Regions from separate parts of the Stappia sp. ABD4_338 genome, predicted to be linked through region 1. Evidence: riboswitches for the same ligand, from Rfam matches in the RefSeq annotation. Region 1 holds a riboswitch; each other region holds the start of a gene.
What was found. A riboswitch is a leader RNA that binds a small molecule or an ion and turns the genes downstream of it on or off. The one in region 1 is predicted to bind cobalamin.
Positions count from the first base shown of each region.

Region 1 (4,984 bases):
ACACCTTGACGGGCTCGCGTCCGGAGACAGCTTCCTGAACGGCCGCGACACGGGACTTCCAGCCCTCCACCAGAGCGTTGGCCTCGTCCTCGCGCGAGAAGATCTTTCCCAGCCGCTCGACGTCGCCGTAAAGCAGGTCGAGGGATGCGGCGGGGCGCTCCTTGTCGACGTGGATGCAGCTCTCGGTGAGGATCAGCGTCTTGATGCCCTGCCGGCCAAGCGTTTCCGGCGTCACGTCTCCGCCCGGCTTCATCCCGTAGTACCAGCCGCCGAAGAAGAGATCCGCGCCGGAGGCGACAAGGTTCTCCATCGAAGGGTACTTCGGCGCGATTTCCGGCAGGTCACCGCGCTTCTTCTCGAAATCGGGCGTGGTCTTGTACCAGCCGCTGATGCCGCTGACGCCGACCATGTGGTCCTGAAGGCCAAGGGCGAAGGCCATCTCCGAGATGTTGATGTCCTGGGTCACCATGCGCTCGGGCGTGGTCTCGAAGGTGAGCGGCTCGCCGCAATTGTCGACGGTGACGGGAGCGGCCTGTGCCGTCCCCGCGAGAAGAAGGGCGGCGAGAGCGGTCGGGATGCGGAGCATGACGGGTCTTTCGGTCAGAGGCGGAGGGACTTGTGGTTCAGCGCGAGGGGACGGGCCGGTTGATGGGCCGGCTGATGGGGATGTCGAGGGCGCAGAGCAGCCGGTCCTCGAAGGGGTGGGGCAGCCGGTGCATGTCGACCTCGAAGGTCTCGCGTACCCTCGCGCCGGACAGGACCTCTTGCGGGTGGCCGTAGGCGGCTAGGCGTCCGTCGTCGATGAGTGCAACGTGGCTGGCGAAATCCTCGATCAGCGTCAGGTCGTGCAGGACGGCGATGACGGTGATGCCCAGGCGGGCAACGAGGCTGAGCAGATCGCCCCGGGCACGCGGGTCGAGGTGGTTGGTCGGCTCGTCCAGCACCAGAAGCTTCGGTGTCTGGCAGACGGCCCGGGCGATCTTGGCACGTTGGCGCTCGCCGCCGGACAGGCTGCCGATGGTGCGAGGCGCAAGGGAGGAGAGGCCGGCGACGGCGAGCGCTTCGGCGACCGCCGTGCGATGGGCGCGGGCATCCAGCGCGCGCCGGTGCGGCAACCGCCCGAGGGCGACATATTCGGTGACGGACAGGCGTCCGTCGGGCTCCTCGCTTTGGCCGACATAGGCGACGGAGCGGGCCCGTTCCGCGATCGGAATATCGGTCAGGGGGCGCCCGCCGAGCCTGATCTCGCCGGAGCCGGCGGGCATCAGCCCGGCGATCATGCGCACCAGCGTGCTCTTGCCAGCGCCATTGGGCCCCGCGATCGCAAGGATCTCGCCGGCGTGGACGTGGAAGGACACATCCGCGACAAGGGCGTCGCCGCGTGCGGTGGCATAGCCCAGGCCGAGAAGTTCGAGGGTGACCTCCTGTCCGGTCTCGTGGCTCATTCCGCTGCCTCGCGAAGGGCGCCGGCCAGCGGCGGGAGGGGAAGGGGAGCGGGAAGACGTGCCAGTGTCTTGCGCTTCAGTGCCTCGGGGCGTTGAAGCGAGGAGCACCATCCGTCCTCGAGGCCGATGTGCTGGCCCGCGAAGGCGGCGATTGCCGCCACCTCCTCGTCCGTGACGATGTCGCCAAAGAGATATCCCGCCTTGCCGACGGCCTGGACCGCGACCGAGCAGGGGCGCCCGCAACCGGCCATGCAGCCGACGTCGGCAAGGGCGACGCGCTCATCGAGCTCAAGCGCGCACAGGGCCTCGGCCAGACGTCTCGAGACATCCTCGCCGACGCGTTCGCCGTAGTGCGTGGCGCCATCCTCGTCGACGTGCCGGGCGCGACAGGTCTTGCAGACGGTGACGATCGCGCTTGCGGTGCCGGAGCGTGCCGGGTCGTCATGCCCGATGATGGAGGAGGTCAGGTCGCTGGCCATCCTTATCCTGCCGGTCGAGGGAGCGGGGCAGGGGAAGACCGATGGCCGGGGGACGATGCAAGATGGAAAGCCTGCACTGTCCGGATATTGCCATGTCGCCTTCCCGGAACACCCCGTCCGGTAATTGGTGAAACCATGATGGCAGGTCTCCTGGCTCGCGGGTCGCTGCCTCCCCCGCCTTCCCGTCCTGTCCGGACAGTGGCACATGGGGTCGGCTTTCCGCTCACAGTTGCGGGGGCAGCCACGGTCTCGGTCCCTGTTGGGTACGCCTCACCGTGTTCCCTTTTCATGCCCTTGGAGATTCTCCGCAGGCAACCATCACCACGAAAAGTGGCAGATTGGCCGCCCCGCGGCAACCGCTTTCGCCTTGCCTGCCGTCCCGTTCAGTCGGTCCCGGCCTGCCAGGCGGGAAAGGGGTCCGGCAACCCGGTCCAGAGGTCGGGGCGGAAATCGTCGTCGTCGACCAGACAGGAATCCAGGTCGGCGCGAAGTGCTGCCTCGTCCATTGTGTCCAGGCCGATGAAGACGATCTCCTGGCGCCGGTCGCCCCACCGGGAATCGAAGATCGGGCGCATGGCCGACGCCCAGGCGGGGTCTTCCGGCCAGTAGGATTTGGGAACCGCCGACCACCACAGACCGCGTTTTTCCGTGCGCACCTGGGCGCCCGCCTGGCTGATTTCCCCGACGTGGCGCGGGCGGGTCGCAAGCCAGAAGAAGCCCTTGGTGCGCACGACGCCTGGCCAGGAGCGATCGATGAACGCCTTCAATCGCTGCGGCGCGAAGGGGCGCCGGGCGCGATAGACGAAGGAGCGAATGCCGTATTCCTCGGTCTCGGGCACGTGGTCCGCAAAACCGTTGAGCTCCTTGAACCAGAGCGGATGGGACTGGGCACGGTCGAAATCGAAGTGCTTCGCGCCAAGAAGCTCGGGAACCGGAATGTTGCCGAAATCCGTCTCCAGCACGCGCGCGTCGGTGTTGAGCGCGCGCACGATCTTGCGCACCGCCTGCAACTCGCGCGCGTCCGCGAGGCTCACCTTGTTGAGCACGATGGTGTCGGCGAACTCGATCTGCTCGACAAGCAGGTCGACGAGGCTGCGGTCGTCGCCTTCCGCCGCCTCCAGTCCGCGCTCGGCGAGAAAGGCGTTGGAGCCGTAGTTCGCGATCAGGTTCGCCGCATCGACGACCGTGATCATGGAGTTGATTTCCGCCACATCCTCGAGGCTGACATTGTTCTCGTCGCGAAAGGCGAAGGTCGCCGCGACCGGAAGCGGCTCGGAAATTCCGCTTGCCTCGATGAGCAGATGATCGAAGCGTTGCTCCCCGGCAATGCGGAAGACCTCCGTCAGCAGGTCCTCGCGCAGGGTGCAGCAGATGCAGCCGTTGGTCATCTCCACGAGCTGTTCGCGGGTGCGCGAGAGATCCGCGCCGCCATCGCGCACGAGACCGGCGTCGACGTTGACCTCGCTCATGTCGTTCACGATCACCGCGACGCGCAGTCCGTCACGGTTGGAGAGGATCCTGTTCAGGAGCGTCGTCTTTCCGGCGCCGAGAAAGCCGGACAGGACGGTCACGGGAAGCTTTTCGGGAAGGGAAGGCATGTTGGTGTCCTCAAGAGACGGAAGTGGGAGGGCGGTCCTGTGAGCGGACGGCAGGCCCCGTTGTCATCTCTATATTATGAGATAACATAACAAATCTGGCCGAAAGAAAGCCGCGCGGACTCCGCTGCGCGGTTTGGTGGCGGCACGGCGTCGGGGCGACCCTGGCCGGACGGGCGTGCCCGGCCAGGACCGGATGCCGGGTCAGCTCTCGCCGGCGAGGCAGTCCTTCAGCGAGGTGGCCAGATCGTTCATCAGCCCGAAGTACTGGTCGGGGCCGGCGGGCAGGGCGGCGCCGAGCGGATCGAGCGTGCCGGTGCGCGCGTTGGTGCCCTCCGTGACGACGGTGATCAGCTTGGGTTCGAACTGCGGTTCGGCGAAGACGCAGGTCGCCCCCAGCTCGCCGATCTTGGCCTTGATAGCGCTCACGCGCTCGGCTCCGGGGATGACCTCGGGGCTGACGGTGATCGATCCGGCCGCCGCGAGCCCGAAGCGCTTCTCGAAGTACTGGTAGGCATCGTGGAAGACGATGAAGCCCTTGTCCTTCACCGGCGCCAGCATGTCGCGGATTTCTGCGGTCTCGGTGTCGAGGCGCGTGTTCAGCGCTGCAAGGTTCGCCTCGTAGGCGGCCTTGTTGTCCGGGTCGTGCTCGACGAGTTCTTCTGTGATGACACGGGCCATCGCGCGGGCATTCTCCGGGTCGAGCCAGACATGCGGGTCCACCTCGCCGTGGCCGTGCTCATGGCCTGCGTGGGAATCGTGATCGTGCCCGTCGTGATCGTGGTCATGACCCTCGTGGGCGTGCTCCTCATGGTCATGCCCGTGATCGTGATCGCCGTGATCATGATCGTGCGTGGCGTGATCGTCATGATCCGCATGGCCGTGGTGGTCATGATCGTGTGCCTCGAAGGCGCCGCCCTCGCGCGGAGCGAGATGCGTGACACCCTGGGCTTCGCCGAGCGCGATCGCATGCGCCTTCGAGCCGATGGTCTCGATGGGCTTTTCCAGGAAGGGCTCGAGGTCCTCGCCGATCCAGAAGACGATGTCGGCCTGTTCCAGCATCCCGGCCTGCGAGGGCTTGAAGCTCGCGGTGTGGGGCGAGCTCGCGCCTTCCAGGATGAGCTGCGGGCTTCCCACGCCCTGCATGATCGTCGCGACCAGAGAGTGGACCGGCTTGATCGAGGCGACCACATTCGGTGTCTCGGACAGGGCCATCGTGCTTGTCGAGCACAGGAGCAGCGCGGACACGATTGAGCTGCGAAGAAGGGGCATGGCGCAAACTTTCCGTTTTCGGGTCTGGGTCTTTTCAGAGGGCGTCCGAGCCAGGGCCGGACGTCAATTTCGATGACGCGCAGTGCTTCCACGCGTCAACTTTCAGCCTTGATTTGTTATAATATCACGTTGTTGTGTTACTCTATAACGTGTGAGATAAGGGGAGGCAACAGGTTTTGTTTGTCGCCGGTGG
Region 1 is NZ_CM149982.1:1,604,934-1,609,917, forward strand. It holds gene ACYX4S_RS07380 (ABC transporter substrate-binding protein) at 1-586, opposite strand, end outside; gene ACYX4S_RS07385 (ABC transporter ATP-binding protein) at 624-1,445, opposite strand; gene ACYX4S_RS07390 (DUF1636 family protein) at 1,442-1,924, opposite strand; cobalamin riboswitch at 2,048-2,259, opposite strand; gene ACYX4S_RS07395 (GTP-binding protein) at 2,308-3,522, opposite strand; gene ACYX4S_RS07400 (zinc ABC transporter substrate-binding protein) at 3,724-4,791, opposite strand.

Region 2 (4,984 bases), 2.1 Mb from region 1:
CTGGCTCGCGCCCAGCATGAGCTGCTCCCGCACCCGGCGGCGCACTTCCGGCACGCCGTCCGCGATTGCCGAGATGCCTGCCTCCTCCGCGTGGCTCAGGTTGGTCTGCGGCGAGCGGGGCACTTCGTAGCGCTGGCGGAAGTCGCCATGCCCGGAGGTCTGCGACACCATGGCGCCGGAGGGGTAGATACGGGGGCCGGGAGTGCGTGCCTCGTCGATGGCGCGCTTGAGCGAGAAGGCGGGGCCACCCACGTCACGCACGGTCGTGAACCCGCGCAGCACGGTACGCTCGGCTTCCTGTGCCGCCACGAGGTGCACATAGGGAACGTCGGCGGTCAGCGCCGCGACTTGCGAAATGCCGGCAAGAAGCGCGTGCCAGTGCGCGTCGATCAGGCCCGGCATCAAAGTGCCGCCCTTGCAATCGATGATAGCGGCATCGCTGACGGCCTCCCCGGCGCGGGGCAGCGCGACGATCCGGTTGGCCTCCAGCAGCACGTCCCGGCCTTCGATCAGCTTCGGCGAATGCCCGTCGAAGATCCTGACGTTGCGCAGCAGAAGCCTGTCAGCGGCCGGCTGCGCGAAAAGCGGCGAGGTGCCGGCGAGAACGGGAGCGGCGAGGGTGGCCGCGATCCCGCGCAACACCGAGCGCCGCGACATGCCCGCCTCGACGCGTGCGAGGGCCTGCATGGCCTGGGGTGTGTGACAGGCGCAGCCGAACCCGTGCGCCAGACCCTGATATTTCTTTCCAAGGCGAAAGACCATGATGCGCGCACTCCGCTCGGTGATCGACCGGATGGTCCTGCCAGGACAATCCGCTCCGACGAATCCCTTTGCGCACAGGGTATTGGCCCAATCCTTGAGTGACCAGACCTAACTCGCTTTCTGGTTGATGCGCGTGCGGGACAGGTGGGCGGGGTCAGTCGGCCCTTCCGCGAAGCCCGCCGGTTGCCGGTGTGTTGCGGGAGGCGAACTGCATCAGCCGGCGGAACTTGGGGCACTCCAGGTGATCGTCCTTGGGACAGTCGGCGACGTGACGCAGGGCGTCGCGCAGGCGGGTCAGGCCCCGGATCTGTTCGTCGAGCGCATCGGCGCGCAGATGCAGTTCGGCGCGCGGAACCCTGGGTGACCCGTCTCCGGCGAACATCGCCTTGATGTCGGCAAGCGAGAAGCCGGCGAGCTTGCCGAGAGAGATCAGGGCGAGCTGGGTCACGGCAGGCGCGTCGAACTGGCGTCGCAGGCCGTGCCGCGCCACCGAGCGGATGAGACCGATTTCCTCGTAGTAGCGCAGCGTCGAGGCGGGCAGGCCGCTGAGTTGTGACAGTGCGCCGATGTCGATGAGTTTCATGCTTGACCTCAAGTCGACTTGAAGTGGCAGATGTAGCGCCACTTCACTTCGATCACAAGGGTGGCACTCATGAGCGACACGACATCGGACCGGCCTTCCGTCCCCGTTCTTGCGGCACTTGCCGCGGCGACGCTCACCGCGTCGATGGGCATCAGCATCGCATCGGTTCTTCTTCCCGCGCTCACGCGCGGCTTCTCGGCCACGATCACCGGCGTTCAGTGGGTCGTGCTGGCCTATCTGCTGGCGGTGACGGTCACCATCGTGAGCGCGGGGCGGCTGGGGGACCTCTTCGGCCATCGCCGGGTCCTGATCGCCGGTCTTCTGGCGTTCATCGCGGCATCGGGCGTGTGCGCCATGGCTCCGAGCCTCGAGGTGCTCGTCGCGGGCCGTGCCGTGCAGGGTGCTGGCGGCGCCATCCTCATCGCCCTTCCCATGTCGATCGCGCGCGACCGGGTCGCGACGGAGCGGCTCGGCATGGCGATGGGCGTGCTCGGTACGATGTCGGCGACAGGAACGGCGCTGGGCCCCTCGCTCGGCGGAGCGATGCTCGCCTGGGCAGACTGGCGGGCGGCCTTCTGGCTTCTTGCCGGTTTCGCGCTTTTTACCCTTGTGTTGGCCGTTGCCTTCCTTGGGCGCGGCGCATCGCGCCGGCGCGCCTCGGCGCGCGATCTGGATGCTCCGGGAACCGTGCTGCTCGTCATTGCGCTGGCCGCCTATGCGCTTGCGGCCGAAGGCGGGGCGCCGGAGGTGCCGTTCGGCACGGGCACGCTCGTCGTGGGGGCCATGGTCGCCTTCGTCCTGTTCGTGCTGGTCGAGAGCCGCTCCGCCGCGCCGCTGGTGCCGATGCGGCTTCTGCGTGACCGCCGCACCGGCGCGGGTTTCGCGATGAACCTCCTGGTGGGAACGGTGATGATGTCCACGCTGGTCGTCGCGCCCTTCTATCTGGCGTTCTCGCTCGGACTGGACGAGGCGATGATCGGCCTTGTCATGTCCGTGGGGCCGGTCGTCGCCGCGCTTTCCGGCATTCCGGCGGGGCGTCTGACCGACCGGCTGGGCAGTGCGCGCGTCATGGTTCTCGGGCTGGTGCAGGCCATGGCCGGCCTGCTCTGCCTGGCGTTCCTGCCGAGGGTCTTCGGCGTACCGGGCTACATCGTCGCGCTGATCGTGCTGACCCCGGCCTTTCAGCTTTTCCTTGCGGCCAACAACACCGCCGTGCTCCTGGACGCCCCTGTCGAGCAGCGCGGACGTCTTTCCGGCCTGCTGGGCGTGTCGCGGAACCTCGGGTTGATGACCGGCGCCTCGGCCATGCCGGGCGTGTTCGTCGCGGTGCTGGGAACGGGAAACGCGGCCGAAGCCTCCACGGCGGAGGTGGCCCACGCCTTTTCCATGACCTTCGCCCTGGCCGCCGGACTGGCGCTGGTCACGCTTGCACTGGCTCTCTTCAGCCATGCGGGGCGGCTCTCCCGTGCCTCTTGAGAGCGTGCGGGGCGGTCCCGCTCCGGTCGGGCGACATGCGGGAGGCTGTTGAGAAGTCCACTACATGTTGACACCAGGGCGGTGCGGGTGCCTACATCGTGTTGTCTTGGTGTCCGCGATTCGTCGCGGCTGAAAAGGGAAGCCGGTGGGAAACCGGCACTGCCCCCGCAACTGTGAGCGGCAAGCCAAGGTCCGATGAGCCACTGGCGCGCAAGCGCCGGGAAGGTGGACCGAGGTGCTCGAGCCGCAAGTCAGGAGACCTGCCAGGACCTTGAGAGCGAACCCGGTCGGTGGGCCCGGAGGCGTCGTACGGTCGCGGTGTGTCCGCGCGCGTTCGCGTCCCCTTGTGCATCGGCCACGTCTTGGCAGAGATCCGGGGACACCTGATGAGCATCACCGTCTATTCCAAACCCGCCTGTGTTCAGTGCACCGCCACGACCCGCGCGCTTGCCGCGAAGGGGCTTTCCTACGAACTCGTCGACCTGACGCTCGACGAGGCGGCCATGGAGCGCGTGACCGGGCTCGGCTACCGCCAGGTGCCGGTCGTGATGGCCGGTGACGACCACTGGGCGGGCTTTCGTCCCGACAAGATCGCCGCGCTGCGCTGAGGCGGGACATGGGCGGGCTGGTCTTCTTTTCCTCGCGCTCCGGCAACACGGCGCGTTTCGTGGAAAGGCTCGGGATCGACGCGGAGCGGATCCCGATTGCCTCGTCCGCCCCCGTGCCCGCGCCGGCGCGGCCCTTCGTGCTGGTCACGCCCACCTTTGCCGATGGCACGGGGCGCGGTGCAGTGCCCAGGCAGGTGATCCGCTTCCTCAACAACCCCGACACGCGCGGCAGGCTTCGTGGCGTCATCGCCTCGGGCAACCGCAACTTCGGAGCGCTCTTCGCCCTGGCCGGTGACGTGATCGCGGAGAAATGCGGCGTGCCGCTGCTCTACCGCTTCGAGCTTGCCGGAACGACGAGCGATATCGCACGTGTCAGTGAAGGACTGGACAGGTTTTGGAAAACGCAACTCTCGAGCGCGACGTGAGCGAAGCGCCTCCGGCGCAGGCCGTTCCCACGGAATGGCAGGGGCTGGACTATCACGCCCTCAACGCCATGCTGAACCTCTATGACGATGCCGGGCGGATCCGTTTCGATGCCGACCGCATGGCCGCGCGCCAGTATTTTCTCCAGCACGTGAACCAGAACACGGTCTTCTTCCATTCGCTGGAGGAAAAGCTGCGGTACCTGGTGGAGGAGGGCTACTACGAGGCCGCCGTGCTTGATCTGTACGACCGGGCCTTCATCCTGGGGCTGTGGGAGGCGGCCTACAAGGTGAAATTCCGTTTCCCCACCTTCCTCGGCGCCTTCAAGTACTACACCAGCTACACCCTCAAGACGCGTGACGGGAAGCGCTACCTGGAGCGCTTCGAGGACCGGGTCGTCATGGTGGCGCTCACCCTCGCGCGCGGCGACGAGGCATTCGCGTCGCGGCTGATGCACGAGATCCTCGCCGGGCGCTTCCAGCCCGCGACGCCCACCTTCCTCAACGCGGGCAAGGCACAGCGCGGCGAGTTGATCTCCTGTTTCCTGCTGCGCATCGAGGACAACATGGAGTCCATCGGGCGCGCCATCAATTCCGCGCTCCAGCTCAGCAAGCGCGGCGGCGGCGTGGCCCTGATGCTCACCAACATTCGCGAGCACGGCGCGGCGATCAAGGGCATCGAGAACCAGTCCTCCGGCGTCATCCCGGTGATGAAGCTTCTGGAGGACAGCTTCTCCTACGCCAACCAGCTCGGCGCGCGTCAGGGCGCGGGCGCGGTCTACCTGCACGCCCATCATCCCGACATCCTGCGCTTTCTCGACACCAAGCGGGAGAACGCGGACGAGAAGATCCGCATCAAGACGCTCTCGCTCGGCGTCGTCATCCCCGACATTACCTTCGAGCTGGCGAAGAAGAACGAGGACATGTACCTGTTTTCGCCGCACGACGTGGAGCGTGTCTACGGGGTGCCGTTCTCGGAAATTTCCGTCTCCGAGAAGTATCACGAGATGGTCGACAACCCGAGGATCCGCAAGAAGAAGATCAACGCGCGGCAGTTCTTCCAGACACTGGCCGAGATCCAGTTCGAGAGCGGCTATCCCTACATCATGTTCGAGGACACGGTGAACCGCGCC
Region 2 is NZ_CM149982.1:3,750,198-3,755,181, reverse strand. It holds gene ACYX4S_RS16870 (metal-dependent hydrolase family protein) at 1-762, opposite strand, end outside; gene ACYX4S_RS16865 (helix-turn-helix domain-containing protein) at 917-1,345, opposite strand; gene ACYX4S_RS16860 (MFS transporter) at 1,415-2,821, shown strand; cobalamin riboswitch at 2,912-3,103, shown strand; gene nrdH (glutaredoxin-like protein NrdH) at 3,208-3,429, shown strand; gene nrdI (class Ib ribonucleoside-diphosphate reductase assembly flavoprotein NrdI) at 3,438-3,854, shown strand; gene nrdE (class 1b ribonucleoside-diphosphate reductase subunit alpha) at 3,851-4,984, shown strand, end outside.
Region 2: it holds a riboswitch for cobalamin, as region 1 does, so the genes downstream of both, nrdH (glutaredoxin-like protein NrdH) here and ACYX4S_RS07390 (DUF1636 family protein) in region 1, are expected to answer to the same signal.

Region 3 (4,984 bases), 780 kb from region 1:
AACCCGTTTTTCGCCAATGAACGACAGGTCATCCACGGATTTTCGAAATGCTCAGAATAAAAAAGCATAAAATGACACAAAAAGCAGGAGGGCCAATCCTTGGCAGGCCTTGATGTGTTCATGCGGTCACATGAAGCGATTGCGGCAGGTTTATCGTTCATGAAATGGAGACAATAAGCTCACGATTTACGCGATTGTCTTTGCGTCGGGGCGCTACCAGATTGAGGGCACATTCAGCGGCATCCGGTGTTGCGTGATCGCAATGACCGTCCGGCCGCGCGTGCACAGGAGCAGGAAATGTCAGTATCCAGCGAGCCGAAAAACGCTGCCGCCTTCAACATGGATGCGGTGCCCATGCGCGTCGGGCGCGTCGGCCTGAGGGTGCGGGACCTGTCCGCGACGGCGCGTTTCTATCGCGACGTGATCGGCCTGCAGGAACTGGAGCGTGTGGCGGGGCGTGTCGTTCTCGGTGCCGGTGCGGTGCCTCTGGTGGAGCTGGACGAGCGACCGGATCTCGCGCCAGTCAGCGCCCGCGAGGCCGGGCTCTTCCATACGGCGTTCCTGCTGCCGACGCGCGGCGATCTGGGGCGCTGGCTTTCTCACGCGGCCGGTCTCGGTGCGCGCATCGAAGGGGCGTCGGATCACATCGTGAGCGAGGCGGTCTATCTCAGCGACCCGGAAGGGAACGGCATCGAGGTCTATGCGGATCGTCCGGAGGCCGACTGGCGCACGCCGGACGGCACGGTGACCATGTCCACCGATCCGATGGACGTGGAGGGCGTGCTTGCCGCGGGCGAGGGGGCGGTCTGGCAGGGAATGCCGGAGGGCGGGCGTGTCGGGCACGTTCATCTCCGCGTCGGCGAGACCGGGGTGTCCGAGGGGTTCTACCGCGACGTGCTCGGCTTCGACATCAGTGCCCACTATCCGGGCGCAAGCTTCTTCGGATCCGGAGGATACCATCACCAGCTTGCCGGGAACGTGTGGGGCAGTCGTGGCGCGGGTGCGCGCGATCCGAACCGCGCCGGCCTGGACTTCGTGGAAATTCTTGCCAGGGATCCCGGGCATGTGTCGAGCGTGCGGGAGCGGGCCGGGGACGCCGGAGTGGCGTTGAACGAGGCCGGACAAGGCGGCGTCTCGCTTGCCGATCCGTGGGGAACACGGATTCATCTTCGTGCCGCCTAGGGGGCTGCCCCATAGAAGAGGCGTGTCCGGCGTGAAAGCGTCGAGGCCATCGGTCATCGTTCGCCTGCGGGAGTGCTCGCGGGCGGCGTGACTCGTCGTTCCGCGCTGATTGGCGGCTGTACGTTTGCGATGTGGGGGAGAAAGAGGGCAGTGGCTCCCCGGGCCGGATTCGAACCAGCGACCAAGCGGTTAACAGCCGCTTGCTCTACCACTGAGCTACCGGGGATCACTGTCGCGGCGCTCTTGAGCACCGCGTCGGTGGGAGGCGTATAGCAAACGCCGTGCGGATTTGCCAAGCCTTTTGTCGTCATGTTTTCCACAGAAGCGAAAAAATCGCGCCGGGCGGCGGCGGCGATTTGGTGCTGGTCAGGGGCTTCCAGGTCCCGGATCCGCTTGTTGTGTGGCGTTTGCCGGGCTAAGAATGAGGTCCGGTCCTTTCCGACGGACGAAGTCCGAGGGAGAGGGGAAAGTCGGAATACGGTGGGGGACGACCCAATTCGGGGTCCCGAATCCGTAGCTGCCCCCGCAACTGTGAGCGGCGAGCCTTCCTGCAGAGACCACTGGACGCTCCAACGCGGTTGGGCGCCCGGGAAGGGCAGGGCAAGGCGGCGACCCGCGAGCCAGGAGACGAGCCGGATGACACGCGGCGGAAATGAGCGCCGCGTCCCGAAACGTCACAGCCGTCGGGTGGACGGCAGGAGGCTCACATGACGCGTTTCCACGCGCTTCCTCATCATACCTTTTCCGTGATTCCACGGTCCGCCGAACAGGCTTCGTGTCATCCCGCGCACTGCCGCCGGGCCTGATACCGTGCGCTGCCGAAGCGTTCTGGTGACCGGAGGAGCCCGTTCGGGCAAGAGCTCCCACGCGGAGGCGTTGGTCTCCGCCAGCGGACTTGCACGCGTCTATCTCGCGACCTCCGTCGCCGAGGACGGCGAGATGCGCGCGCGTGTCGCCCGTCATGTGGAGGCCCGTGGGCTGGGGTGGGAGACGATCGAGGAACCCCTCGATATCGCCGGCGCGATCACGACCCGAAGCGCGCCCGGAACGGCCGTTCTCGTCGATTGCCTGACGCTTTGGCTCTCGAACCTGATGTTCCGCGATGCCGATCTTCCGGCCGAGACGGACCGCCTGGCGGCGGCGCTTCAAGCCGCTGGCGGGCCCGTGGTTCTGGTGACCAACGAGGTCGGCTCCGGCATCGTGCCCGACAATGCGCTTGCCCGCCGTTTCCGCGACGAGCAGGGGCGCCTCAATCGCAAGATCGCGGCGAGTGTGGAGGCGGTGGTTCTCGTCGCCTGCGGCTTGCCGCTCGTTCTCAAGCCGAATTCCCTCCAACCGGAGATTACCCTATGAGCACGCCTGCAAGCGGCAAGATCCCGGCCACGATCATCACCGGCTTCCTGGGGGCCGGAAAGACGACTCTTCTCTCCAACCTCCTGCGGGACGCGAAGGGCAAGCGCATCGCGCTCATCGTCAACGAGTTCGGCGACATGGGCTTCGACGGCTCGCTGGTGGACGGTTGCGCCGATCCCGATTGCGCGGCGGACGACGTGGTGGAACTGACCAACGGCTGCATCTGCTGCACGGTCGCCGACGACTTCCTGCCGACGATGGAAATGCTCGTCTCGCGCGACGAGGCGCCCGATCACATCGTGATCGAGACGTCCGGTCTTGCGCTGCCGCAGCCCCTGGTCAGGGCCTTTTCCTGGCCCAGCGTCAAGACACGCGTCACCGTCGATGCCGTTGTGACGGTGGTCGATGCGGCGGCCGTCGCCGAAGGGCGGGTGGTCGCGGACGAGGCCGCCCTTGCCGCTCAGCGCGCGGCCGACGAGGCGCTCGATCACGAAAGCCCGGTGGAAGAGCTTTTCGAGGACCAGCTCGTCTGCGCCGATCTCGTCGTGCTCAACAAAGCCGATCTCGTGGATGCGGACGCGCTCGCCCGCGTCCGCGAAACCGTCTCGGCGCGGGTGCGGCCGGCGGTCGAGATCGTCGCGGCGGAAAAGGGGTATCTTGCCGGCGATGTGCTGCTCGGGCGTTTCAGTGCCTCGGAGGAGGACATGACGGGCCGGGAAAGCCACCACGAAAGCCATCATCATCACGATGATCACGACCATGACGATCACGATCATGACCACCATCACCACGACCACGATCATGACGAGTTCGAGAGCCATGTGGTGACCTTGCCGGCCTTTGCCTCCCTGAAGGAACTCGAACAGCGCGTTGCCGCTGCGATGGCCATGCCCGGGGTGCTGCGCATCAAGGGAGCGGTGGAGATTGCGGGCAAGGCCGCTCCGGCAATGGTGCAGGCGGTCGGGCCACGCGTGGAGGCATGGTTTGCAAAGGATGCCCGCGCGCCGGGCCGGGTGGTTGTGATCGGTCTCGCCGGCTTCGACCCCATCCGCATCGAGGGGCTTCTGGCCCGCTCCGAAGCAGCCTGAGACCGGTCCTTCTCGGACGGAAACACCCGGGACCGTGCCACGTTCCCGGGGAACGGGAGACGACATGCACATTCTCGCCGGCAGAAGCGGACGCATCGACCAGGGGGAGGAGGCCGTCGATCTCGGCCAGTCGCCGGCGGATGTCATCGTGCTCTCGGCCGCCGATACGGAACTGGCGTCTCTGAACGCCGTTGCCGGCGCGTTGGGCGAGGAAGGGCCGCAACTGCGGCTCGCCAATCTCATGGCGTTGTCCCATCCCTATTCCGTCGATCTTTACGCCGACAACACCGCCTCGGGCGCGCGGCTCGTCATCCTGCGGCTGCTGGGTGGCGCCGAATACTGGCCGTATGGGGTGGAGCGGCTGACGGAACTTGCGCGTGGCGAAGGCATCGGGCTTGCGGTCATGCCCGGAGATGACCGCTGGGACGAGACGCTTGCCAGCCGCTCGACCCTGCCGCTCGAAACGGTCGAACGGCTCTGGCGGTACATGGCCGAGGGCGGCGCGGAGAACCTGGCGAACCTGCTGCGTCAGTGCCGGCATCTGCTCGATGGGACGCCGGAGGCCGACCCGCCCCGGCCGCTTCCACGCGCCGGGCTCCACCTGCCCGGTTCGATGCACGCGAGTCTCGCCGATCTCAAGAAAACCTGGGACGATCCGCAGGCGCCGGTGGCCGCGCTCGTGTTCTATCGTGCGCTGGTCCAGTCGGCGGCCACCGAGCCGGTCGAGGCGCTGACGGAGGCGCTTCGGGAGCGGGGTATCAACCCACTTCCGGTTTTCGTGGCCTCTCTGAAGGACGCGGAGTCGGCGTCCGTCCTTGCCTCGCTCTTCGGGGAGGCGCGCCCGTCGGTTGTTCTCAACGCGACCGCCTTCGCCGTCGGCAGCGCGGGCCGGCTGCATGAAACCACGCCGCTGGACGCCCCCGGAGCGCCGGTGCTGCAGGTGGTCTTCTCGTCGTCTTCACAAGAAGGGTGGAGCGAGTCGGACCAGGGACTTTCGATCCGCGACCTCGCCATGCATGTGGTCATGCCGGAGGTGGATGGCCGTATCCTGACGCGGGCGGTCTCGTTCAAGGAGCAGGCTCCGCGTGACCCGCGCACCCAGTCCGCGACCATGCGCTTTGTGCCGAAGCCGGATCGGATCGCCTTCGTCGCGGAACAGGCGGCACGGCTGGCGCGACTGGCCCGCACGCCGGCGGGGGACCGGAAGCTGGCTCTGATCCTTGCCAACTATCCCAACAAGGACGGGCGCCTTGCCAATGGTGTCGGCCTGGATACGCCCGCCTCCTGCGCGGCGCTCATGCAGGCACTGGCCGGGGAAGGATATGCCGTCGAGGGCGCGCCGGTCGGGGCGGACGAGCTCA
Region 3 is NZ_CM149982.1:2,388,070-2,393,053, reverse strand. It holds gene ACYX4S_RS10820 (VOC family protein) at 298-1,182, shown strand; tRNA gene ACYX4S_RS10815 (tRNA-Asn) at 1,334-1,408, opposite strand; cobalamin riboswitch at 1,597-1,833, shown strand; gene cobU (bifunctional adenosylcobinamide kinase/adenosylcobinamide-phosphate guanylyltransferase) at 1,993-2,535, shown strand; gene cobW (cobalamin biosynthesis protein CobW) at 2,532-3,623, shown strand; gene cobN (cobaltochelatase subunit CobN) at 3,688-4,984, shown strand, end outside.
Region 3: it holds a riboswitch for cobalamin, as region 1 does, so the genes downstream of both, cobU (bifunctional adenosylcobinamide kinase/adenosylcobinamide-phosphate guanylyltransferase) here and ACYX4S_RS07390 (DUF1636 family protein) in region 1, are expected to answer to the same signal.